DNA from 3 places in the Mesorhizobium sp. BH1-1-4 genome. Region 1 is predicted to be linked to each of the others. Evidence: predicted binding sites of a transcription regulator. Region 1 holds the regulator's gene; each other region holds the start of a gene.
What was found. Region 1 encodes LexA, which represses DNA repair genes until DNA is damaged. Its sites were predicted from a motif close to TGTTCNNNNTGTGTTCNG; they were not measured.
Positions count from the first base shown of each region.

Region 1 (3,274 bases):
ATTGGTATGGCTCTCCGTATAGACGACGTCCTTGCCTTCGACGAAGCCGTTGTCCGTCAGCGCCTTCTTGAAGCCGGCTATGGCGGCGTTGAGCTGCGGATGTTCGCCGAAATTGGCAATGCCGATGCGGATCTGATCGGCGGCGGCACTGCCGGCGCTCACCATCAACGCGCCAGCCAGGAACAAACCCGACACCCAAGCGGATTTCGACTTCAACATCATTTCCTCCCAGATTTGATCAGCGCCGCTTGCAGCGCGGCTACTGCAACGATCATGGTCAGTCGGCCGTCCCCTGTCAAACATTATATATAATTCTTGCCACGGTCGGACATCATATATAATTTCTCTTTGCCGGACGACGGATGGACCGCGATGCAGGATGAGACGAACTCCACGAAAACGGAGGCAGCCTATCGGCTGTTGCGTCGGGATATCCTGACCACGCGCCTCATGCCCGGCGCGCCCCTCAAGCTGAGCGCGTTGCGCGGCACCTATGGCGTCGGCTGGACGCCGTTGCGCGAAGCCTTGTCGCGGCTCGAGGCCGAACGCCTGGTCACCGCCATCAGCAACCGTGGTTTTACAGTCGCTCCCGTATCGCGGGCCGAACTGGAGGATCTGGCGCGCGCCAGGATGGTGGTCGAGATCCCCTTGTTCCTCGAATCGATGGAGAAAGGCGGCAAGGAATGGGAGGATGCCGTTGTCACCGCCCACTACCGGCTCTCCCGTTGCAAGACCGCGGTCGACGATCCCTCGGATGCGGCCGTCGACAAATGGGACGAGAACCACGAGGCTTTCCATGCGGCGCTGCTGAGCGCCGCCACATGCAACTGGCTGTTGCGTTTCCGCTCGACAATCTCGGATCAGCTACGCCGCCATCATCGCTTTCTTGGCCTGGCGCCGACATTACGGGCCGCGGCTGGCCTCAAGGATGGCTATGAGGAGGCCATGGAGGCATTGCGCGAAGCGATCGCCATCGAGCATCACACCGCGATCATGGAAGCGGCACTCGATCGTGACGTCGAGCGGGCCAAGGCGCTGATGACGGCCCATATCGGCTACACGCTGCATGTCTATGTCCACAGCGAAGACAGTGGCGCGACCAAATACGCCGCCCGCGCCGGCAGCTTGAAGGCTGTCGCCGGATGATGTCGGGCCCGTGCACCGGCCGACGCTTGAGGAATAAAGGCCGCCCGTGAGCGGCTTGCCGGCTGTTGGCGTTTTGATTTCGTTTCGTTCCGCCGGAGATGGCACGAACACTTGCTGGAGCCTCTTACCTGGATCCTTCGAAAGGGCTGGCGCCAAGCCTCCTTCAGGGTTAGGCCGCAAGCCATTAACCATAACGATTTCAAGGCCCATGCGGAAACGAAAGGTCGTCTGCCGGCCGCAGTCGCGAGCCAAAAGCTTCTGACGCCTTAACAAATTCACTAAACTTTAAACGGTTGCAGAACACAACTGGAACAGATAGGGTTTGTTCTGGGTTTGTTTTTCGATTCTGAATCAGACCGTTGTTCAATGCCTTGGGGGCCGCGCCATGCTGACACGCAAGCAACATGAACTGCTGATGTTCATCCACGAACGCCTCAAGGAAAGCGGCATACCGCCGTCCTTCGACGAGATGAAAGAAGCGCTCGATCTTGCCTCCAAATCGGGGATCCATCGCCTGATCACGGCGCTGGAGGAACGCGGCTTTATCCGGCGGCTACCCAATCGGGCGCGTGCGCTGGAAGTGCTGCGGCTGCCGGATTCGATCGCGCCCGGCCTCAACGCGGCAAAGAAATTCTCGCCAAGCGTCATCCAGGGCAGCCTGGGTCAAAACAATCTCGGTCGCCAGATCAAGCCGGCAGCCGCACCTTCGCGCCTGCCCGCGGCCGGCAATGACGACGATGCGGTTTCAGCTGTGTCCATCCCCGTTATGGGCCGTATCGCCGCCGGTGTGCCGATCGACGCCATCCAGCATCAGACGCATACGATCTCGGTGCCGCCGGATATGATCATGGGCGGCGAGCACTATGCGCTGGAAGTCAAAGGCGACTCGATGATCGAGGCCGGCATCTTCGACGGCGACACGGTCATCATCCGCAATGCCGATACGGCAAGCCCAGGCGAAATCATCGTGGCGCTGGTCGACGAGGAGGAAGCGACGCTGAAGCGGTTCCGCCGCAAAGGCGCCTCGATCGCCCTCGAAGCCGCCAATCCGGCCTATGAAACCCGCATTTTCGGGCCGGACAGGGTCAAGGTGCAAGGCAGGCTGGTCGGCTTGATCAGGCGCTACTGAGCCTGTTTGCCATCGGGCTTGTCGGGCTTTTTATAGGGCGGCAGTCCCCTCGCCTCGCGTGAGAATTTTCGTTGCTCATGCCAGGGCCGGTATGGTTGGTCGACGGCGAATTCGATCTTGGCCGGGGTCGTGGCCGACCGAGGATCGAAGAAGACCGCGGCACTTCCCTTGCGGGCGAGCTGCCGTTTGGTGACGACGAGAACCAGCGGATTGTGGCAAGCATCGTAGGCGGTCGCGTCATTGACCACGATGAGGTCGGCGAACGCGCAGGCCTTCCAGGTGTCCTTGCGGTCTTCGACATGCGCTATGATCGCACCGGACGGGTGTCTGGCGATACAGACGCCTTCGGTGCAATAGAACGGCGCTCCCGTCGGCAGGTTTACCGCATCGGCGATGGCGAATTGCCCACCTGCCTTGTCGAACATCTCCGGTACGACGAGGGCTTCCGATGTCAGCGCGCGTTTCCAGTTGTCGACGGTGAATTCGTTCGGGCGAGCCCGGTTGACCGCGAGTTCGCCGCCGCCGATCGGCAGCGCGACCAGCCGCGCATCTTCCGAGATCAGCACATCGGGCGTGCGCGTATCCGACACAGTCAACAAGCTGGCAAGCGCGAATGGCAGTGCCGCGAGCCGCAGCCGGGTCGTCGCCATCGTCGCGATGACCAATGCGACGGTTACCAGCAGCACGGATTGCCGCGAAATCAACCCGACACCATCGATTGGCGAGCGCTCCGATATCCACGCCGATACGGCAATCATCGCCGTCAGGCCTTTGCCCATGAGGTAAAGAGCCGGCCAATCCAGTCCGAACGGCATCAGCAACGCACTGGCGACGGCCAGGAACATCACGACCGACACGATCGGCATGACGGCCAGATTGGCGAACAGGCTGAGCGGCGACACCCGCTGGAAATGCCAGATCGCAAACAGCGCCGTGGCGCTGCCGGCGATGATGGACGTCATGGCCAGTCCGCCTGCCCCCAAAAGGAGTTTTCGCGTC
Region 1 is NZ_JAIUIN010000003.1:270,819-274,092, forward strand. Features, by position in the region: gene LB569_RS07790 (ABC transporter substrate-binding protein) at 1-219, opposite strand, end outside; gene LB569_RS07795 (GntR family transcriptional regulator) at 373-1,146, shown strand; gene lexA (transcriptional repressor LexA) at 1,532-2,275, shown strand; gene LB569_RS07805 (ComEC/Rec2 family competence protein) at 2,269-3,274, opposite strand, start outside.

Region 2 (3,274 bases), on a different contig from region 1:
GCCCCGGCCGGCTTCGTCCATCCCCGCGACCGGCCACAGGCCATCGGCCATCGCCTTCGTCTCGAAGGAGAAATCGGGTTTCTCGACGATTTCGAAGAGAAGCGGAGAATCGGAACGCGCGCGAGCCATGTTGCGGCGAGGTTCGCATCGGCTCCGATTCTCCGCAAGTCCCTCCGGGTCGGGTGGGGCGCCGGACCGGGAGGGCACCGTCTGCAGGCCGGGGCAGGCCGGACGGGATTTTTTCGCCACGGCGGCAATCAAACGGCCGCGGCGGTCTGATCGTTCAAAGCAGCATCAACTGCTCCTGGTCCTTGCCGGCCGCGACGAACTGGTCGGTCCGCAGCGTGCGCCGTTCGGCATTGAGGCCGAGCCGCTTGGCGGTGATCTCGAAGCGCCGGCCGATCTGCCAGGCATAGGGTCCGGCGCCCTTCATGCGCTTGCCCCACTCCGAATCGTAGTCCTTGCCGTCGCGCATCGAACGGATCAGCGACATGACGTGGCGATAGCGATCGGGATAGTGGCGCAGCAGCCAGTCCTTGAAGATCGGGCTGACCTCCAGCGGCAGGCGCAGCACGACATAGCCAGCCTCGCGCGCTCCGGCATGGTATGCCGAGTCGAGGATGCGTTCCATCTCCTGGTCGGTCAGGCCCGGAATGATCGGCGCCACCATCACCGAAGCCGGGATGCCGGCATCCGAAAGCTGCCTGATCGCCTCCAGCCGCTTGGTCGGCGTCGATGCGCGAGGCTCCATCGTCCTCGCCAGCATGCGGTCGAGCGTCGTCACCGACAGCGCCACCTTGGCCAACCCGCGCTCGGCCATGCGCGACAGAATGTCGATGTCGCGCACCACCAAGGCCGATTTGGTGACGATGCCGACCGGATGGCCGCGTGCCTCGAGCACTTCGAGGATCTCGCGCATGATCCGGTACTGCTTCTCGATCGGCTGGTAGGGATCGGTGTTGGTGCCGATGGCGATGGTACGCGGCTGGTAACCGTCCTTCGACAATTCCTTGTCGAGCAGGCGGGCCGCGTCCGGCTTGGCGAACAGCTTGGATTCGAAATCCAGGCCCGGCGACAGGCCCATGAACGAATGCGTCGGCCGCGCGAAGCAATAGACGCAACCGTGCTCGCAGCCGCGATAGGGGTTGATCGACCGGTCGAAGGAGATGTCGGGCGATTCGTTGCGGGTGATGATGGTGCGCGGCTTCTCGACTTGCACCTCGGTCTTGAACGGGGGCAGTTCCTCCAGCGAACTCCAGCCATCGTCGAAGACATGCCGGCTGACAGGTTCGAACCGGCCGGACGGATTGATGCCCGCCGACCGGCCGCGGTTGCGGTCCGGACGGACCCGCATCCCGCTCTGCTCGATCATCGCATTGGCCATCTCGGCTCGTCCTGCTCCGAAGGCTGCAATGTCGGCGCGCATGATCGGTTCCATCTTCGCCCGCTCCCAGGGACTGTCCGTGTTCTGTCGAATCGCTCTGCTCATGAAATTATTCCTATTTTACCGATGAGAACAAAGCAAGAACTTTCTATGGTGCGCCGCAAAAACTGGCGCCGGCCAACCCTTTCCGCTATTCGGCTAGTCATGCTCAGTGTTCTCATCGAAACGCACAATGACGAGGAGGGCCTCGCCCGCACGCTGGCGACGCTGATCGGCGGCGCGGTCGAGGGCGTGGTGCGCGAGGTCGTGATCTGCGACACCGGCTCCACCGACCACACGCATCGTGTGGCCGAGCATGCCGGCTGCCACTATGTGGGGAGCGGCGGCATCGCCGCCGGCATTCGCCAGGCCAAGGGTGACTGGCTGCTGTTTCTCGAACCGGGTGCGAGGCTGGTGGAGGGTTGGATCGACGCGGTTGTCGCCCATACGGCCAGGCAGACAATGGCCGCCCGGTTCTCGCGAGCGCGGGGCAGCCGTCCGCCGTTCCTGGCCCGGGTCTTTTCGGCAAACCGTGCGCTCGCCGACGGACTGGTGATCAGCAGACGGCAGGCGGCATCCCTGTCCAAGAATGCCGGCAGCGCCGAGGCGTTGGCACGCGGTCTGGCGACAAAGAAGCTCGACGCCGAGATCTGGGCGGCGCCGCCGAGGCAAAGGTGATTTTTGCGACTGCTCTTTGGCAGGCGCGGACTTCGATTTGCGATGGATCCGGTTCGGTCGAAAATCGCAGGCGTATATTGCCGCAATGGCACCCGCGGTGTGCATGGTCCCAGTTTGCACGGCCATATCTGCCTTCTCGTGAACGCTAGGGATTGCCCACGAAAATACTGTCTCCGGCATCCGGTTTGGAATGGCCGTTCGAAAGCGCCGGCGCTGTTCTGCCTGGCGAACACGGCGTGAAGCCGGCACTTTGCCTAGGCTTTTTAAGGGGCAGATTTCCCCCGCCGCAGATGCTCGTCCAGGCGCGGCATGATCTCGACGAAGTTGCAGGGCATGTGCCGGTAGTCGAGCTGTGCCTTCAAGATGCCGTCCCAGGCGTCCTTGCAGGCGCCGGGCGAGCCCGGCAGCACGAAGACGAAGGTGGCGTTGACGACGCCGCCGGTCGCGCGGCTCTGGATCGTCGAGGTGCCTATCTTGTCGTAGGAGATGCGGTGGAACACTTCCGAGAAGCCATCCATGCGCTTTTCGAAGATCGGCTCCAGCGCCTCGGGCGTCACATCGCGGCCGGTGAAACCGGTGCCGCCGGTGGTGATCACGACGTCGACGGCCTTGTCCCGCGACCACGCCAGCACGGTGTCGCGGATCTTTTCGCGATCGTCGGTGACGATGTCGCGGGCAGCCAGGATGTGACCCGCCTCGGTGATGCGATCGGCCAGCGTCTGGCCGGATTTGTCGTCGGCGAGGCTGCGTGTATCGGAAACCGTCAGCACCGCGATGCGCACCGGAACGAAGGCACGGTTCTCGTCAATCCTGGCCATCTCACTCGGCCTCCGAGGCCATGCTGCGCGTTGCGGCGACGAACCAGTCGGGCTGGCGGGCGCGGATTTCGGCGGCCGCGCGCTTGGCGACATTGCCGGTCTCGAACAGTCCGAAGCATGTCGCGCCCGATCCCGACATCCGCGAAAATCCCGATCCGGCCTTATCGAGCCAGGAAAGCGCCCTGCCTATGGCTGGCTGCATCGCAACAGCCGCCGGTTCGAGGTCGTTGCGGGTCACCTCCAGCCAGTTGCGCAGGCTGTGAAAATCGACGCCGCGCGGCAGCGGCGGCAGGGGCTCATTGTCGCGATGGGAAAGGGCCGCGAAGATTTCCGCCGTCGACACCGGCGTTCCCGG
Region 2 is NZ_JAIUIN010000008.1:89,427-92,700, reverse strand. Features, by position in the region: gene LB569_RS16360 (ribonuclease HII) at 1-129, opposite strand, end outside; gene LB569_RS16355 (PA0069 family radical SAM protein) at 284-1,438, opposite strand; gene LB569_RS16350 (glycosyltransferase) at 1,589-2,101, shown strand; gene moaB (molybdenum cofactor biosynthesis protein B) at 2,365-2,919, opposite strand; gene LB569_RS16340 (4-(cytidine 5'-diphospho)-2-C-methyl-D-erythritol kinase) at 2,921-3,274, opposite strand, start outside.
Region 2: the regulator LexA is predicted to act here: its motif matches at 1,513-1,530, upstream of LB569_RS16355 (PA0069 family radical SAM protein).

Region 3 (3,274 bases), on a different contig from region 1:
AGCGCGCAATTGTCTCGGCCGCGCCGATCGGTTCGGCGAAGGCACGGCGGACTTCGACGATGTCCGGCGCGCGCACTCGGTTTATCGTTTCTGCGACGTTGCCTAGCGCTTGATCGATCCGGCGGCCGATCTCCGGGCCGAAGCGCAGGGCAAGCGGGGCGCGGGGCTGTCTCAGGAGATCGCCGACCCTCTGGAAGCCAAGCCTGCGCAGTTCCGCCGCCGTCGCATGCGCGAGCCGCAGCGCGTCGAGTGCAAGGGGTTCGAGAAAGGATTGGCCATGGCCGGCCGGTGCGATGCGGATCGGCGGGCCGCTATACCGGGCCAGCGCATGCGCCGCGCCCCAGCTGTCCGCGATCGCCGCGCGTGCGACGATGCCCGACATCGCCAGGCGCCCGACCATGCCCTCGAGCATGGCGGCCTCGCCGCCATGAAGGTGCTCCGCGCCTGTCGTGTCGATGACGATGCCGTCAGGCGGATCGGGCGCAACGATCGGTGCAAAACGAAGCATCCAGACGGCGAGCCGCTCCAGGCCTTCAGCATCCGCTTGCGGATCGGCGTCCTGGATCGCTAGGCCCGGCACCAGCACCTGCGCCTTCGTCACGGGCATGCCGGGGCGCAGGCCGGCGGCAAGTGCCGCGGCGTCGGCCGCGAGCACCACGCGCCTGTTTTTATCGCGGCCGATCAGAACGAGCGGGGCCTCAGCCGGCGGCGTGGCGTCGCCGGCCTTGCGCCGCACCCGATCGGTGGGCCAGGTCGGCAGGAACAGCGAGACGACCCGTGCCATCGCACGCCTCCAATTCGAAATCGGCACTTTCACCCGCGCGGGCGCGGATCAATTCAACGAGCCATCGGTGCCGGCCGACGCCCGGCACGGGCAGCGGCGCCGAGGGCAGGACCGAGATGCGCCACCGCGTCATTGCGGCCGTCGGCTGCCCGAAATCGGCCGCCTCCGTCTGCCGCCGCCATCGTCGCAGCGCGATGCCGATGGTGTGGGCTTCTTCGGCGGCAAGCTGCAGTCGCCGCGAGGCGGTCATGGTCAGGCGCGCGACCTCACCGACGACCGCGCCCAGTCCGCCATGCCGGATGCCTTCTTCCATGCAGGCGAGGATTGTCTTGTCGTCGCCGGCCTCGACATAGATGACGCGGTCCGGTTTGAGCCCCGCCTGGGCCAGGGCCGGGGCAAACAGGTCTGGGCGGGTGATGCACCATAAGACCTTGCCTCTTGTGCGCGCCGCGACGCCGCCTGCGAATAGCGCGGCGGCCGCGCCATCGATGGCGCCGTTTCCGCCGCCCGCGATTTCATGCAGGGCACCGAGCGCCAGTCCGCCGCCCGGAAGTCGTGCATCCATCTCAGCGATCCCGAAAGGAAGCACCAATCTCGCGCGCCGGCTCCGGCCCTCGATCTTTTCGATCCGCGCGCGCAAGGCGTCGATGGCGGGCTCCGGCCGCAAGAGGGTCCTTGACCTCCATGAAAGCGTATATGAACATGTTCTCTATTTGTTCTACTAGTTGAGGTAGGAGTCAAGTGGACATCGCCGCCGCAACGCTGGTGGCCTTCTGCTGAGTGCCGATGCCAATGAGGCAAATGTGGCGGTGCGCGAGGACCGTTCCTGTCGCAAGCGTTCCCCGGTGTCGCTGGGGGTAACCTTGGCTTCTCCGGCGAGACGGTCTATTTGGTGTCCACACGCAGCACTCGGGCTAGAGCGGTAGTGTCAACGCAGGTGCGTATGACCGACCTCGTTCGCCATCAAAATCGAACTCGTAGATTCGGGCCTTCCCGATGGCAATCCGACGTTGACCCAGGAAGAATGTGAAAGCGTTGGGCCCTGCGACGAACAAATGGACAAGCCCTCCGCCTGATGAACGAGCGAGCCGAATTGCACCGGCTGCGGCGTCGGCGAGTTCGAAAGCATGCCGTCCAGATGCCACGGACTTTGCTCCACAACCATTGCTTGGCGTTAGGCCCAGAATTCGGCCGACGGTCGGAAGGGTTGCCTGGCAATATCTGTGGACCTCTTTGGATACATCATGTGTCAGGCCGAGCGCGACGGCGATGTCAGGCTGACCAGAGTGAAGCTCGGTGACCGTCGAGACCAGTTTCGGCCAATTGGCATCGCTAGCTGTATCGTCCGGTGACCAGATACGGCGCTCGGTGCTACGCTGCTCCAGTTCTATATGGCGACCGGATTTGATGTCGAGGATGGAACCGGCCGCGAACGCCAGGGTGGTGTGGGCATCAAGGGCAAGCCGCAATCGCGGCTGCTCCCGAGCGGCTGACGTCAAAAACAATCGCAATGCTGGATAGAGTGAGGTTTCCCAGTCGCCATCGCTTCGGATGTAACGTTCGTCGAAAGCAGGAACGAGATCCAGAACCTCGTGGCAACGATCCTCCAGTCGATCGAAGGCATGCTCGAAAGATTTCACGCCATAGACCCTTGGACTGCCCTGGGAGGGGCCCAGAACGCCTTCGCCAGCGCAGATCGCTCGAAAGCTTGCCCGATCGAACTCCAGCCGGCCTTGCGCCATCCACTGGAAGACGAGATCGTCATAGATGAACGCGCTCTGGTTCAGCGGTATGCGGCGCAGGCCCACATAACCAAACAGCAGGTCAAGGTTTTCACGCAGGGCATCGAGAGTGTCCGTCGCCTCTCCGAAGGCCAGAGTGCGAGCAAGTGCGCGCAGCTCGTCCTCGTCGAGTTGGAGGTGCTCGCGCCAAGCCTTTCGGACCGCACCGGCCCTGCTGTTATCGGTCGATGAACCATAGAGCCTTTCAAGCCGCAAGGTCCCCGATCGGTTGCCCACCATCTCGCGAAGCGGATCACTGCGATTGAGGCGCCAGTTAGTCACCAGCTTGAAACGCACGCCAACACCGCTCGGGGCATAGGCAAGCTGCGCTTGGCGCGCGCGCTGGAGAAGCGAGCGAGCGTTGGCGTTGATGAACTCGGGATCAATCAGCTGCGAATAGCCGTAGCTGTCTGGTGTCACGTGCCACTTGCATTGCATGTGTTCACGCTTCAGGGCATCCCCGTACTGGTCACGGCTGCTGCGAGCCGGGTCGTACTCGACCCAGATGTCGTCGAAGCTTTTAGGCCCGGTCTCAAAAGCCACTTTGGTGATTGGACTTTCAGGATCAAGCAGGCGCGCTGCATGCCACCAGAAAATTCGTGCCTGAAACGTGTCGCCGTCACGTCGCACAGAGACTGCTTGCGTCATGATCTTGCTTTCAGCTTTGCGCCACACCGTCACGAAACTGCGGGGTCGCAGCCATGGCCTT
Region 3 is NZ_JAIUIN010000001.1:682,914-686,187, forward strand. Features, by position in the region: gene LB569_RS03115 (DUF6504 family protein) at 1-784, opposite strand, end outside; gene LB569_RS03120 (ImuA family protein) at 699-1,451, opposite strand; gene LB569_RS03125 (SAVED domain-containing protein) at 1,699-3,213, opposite strand; gene LB569_RS03130 (AAA family ATPase) at 3,224-3,274, opposite strand, start outside.
Region 3: the regulator LexA is predicted to act here: its motif matches at 1,488-1,505, upstream of LB569_RS03120 (ImuA family protein).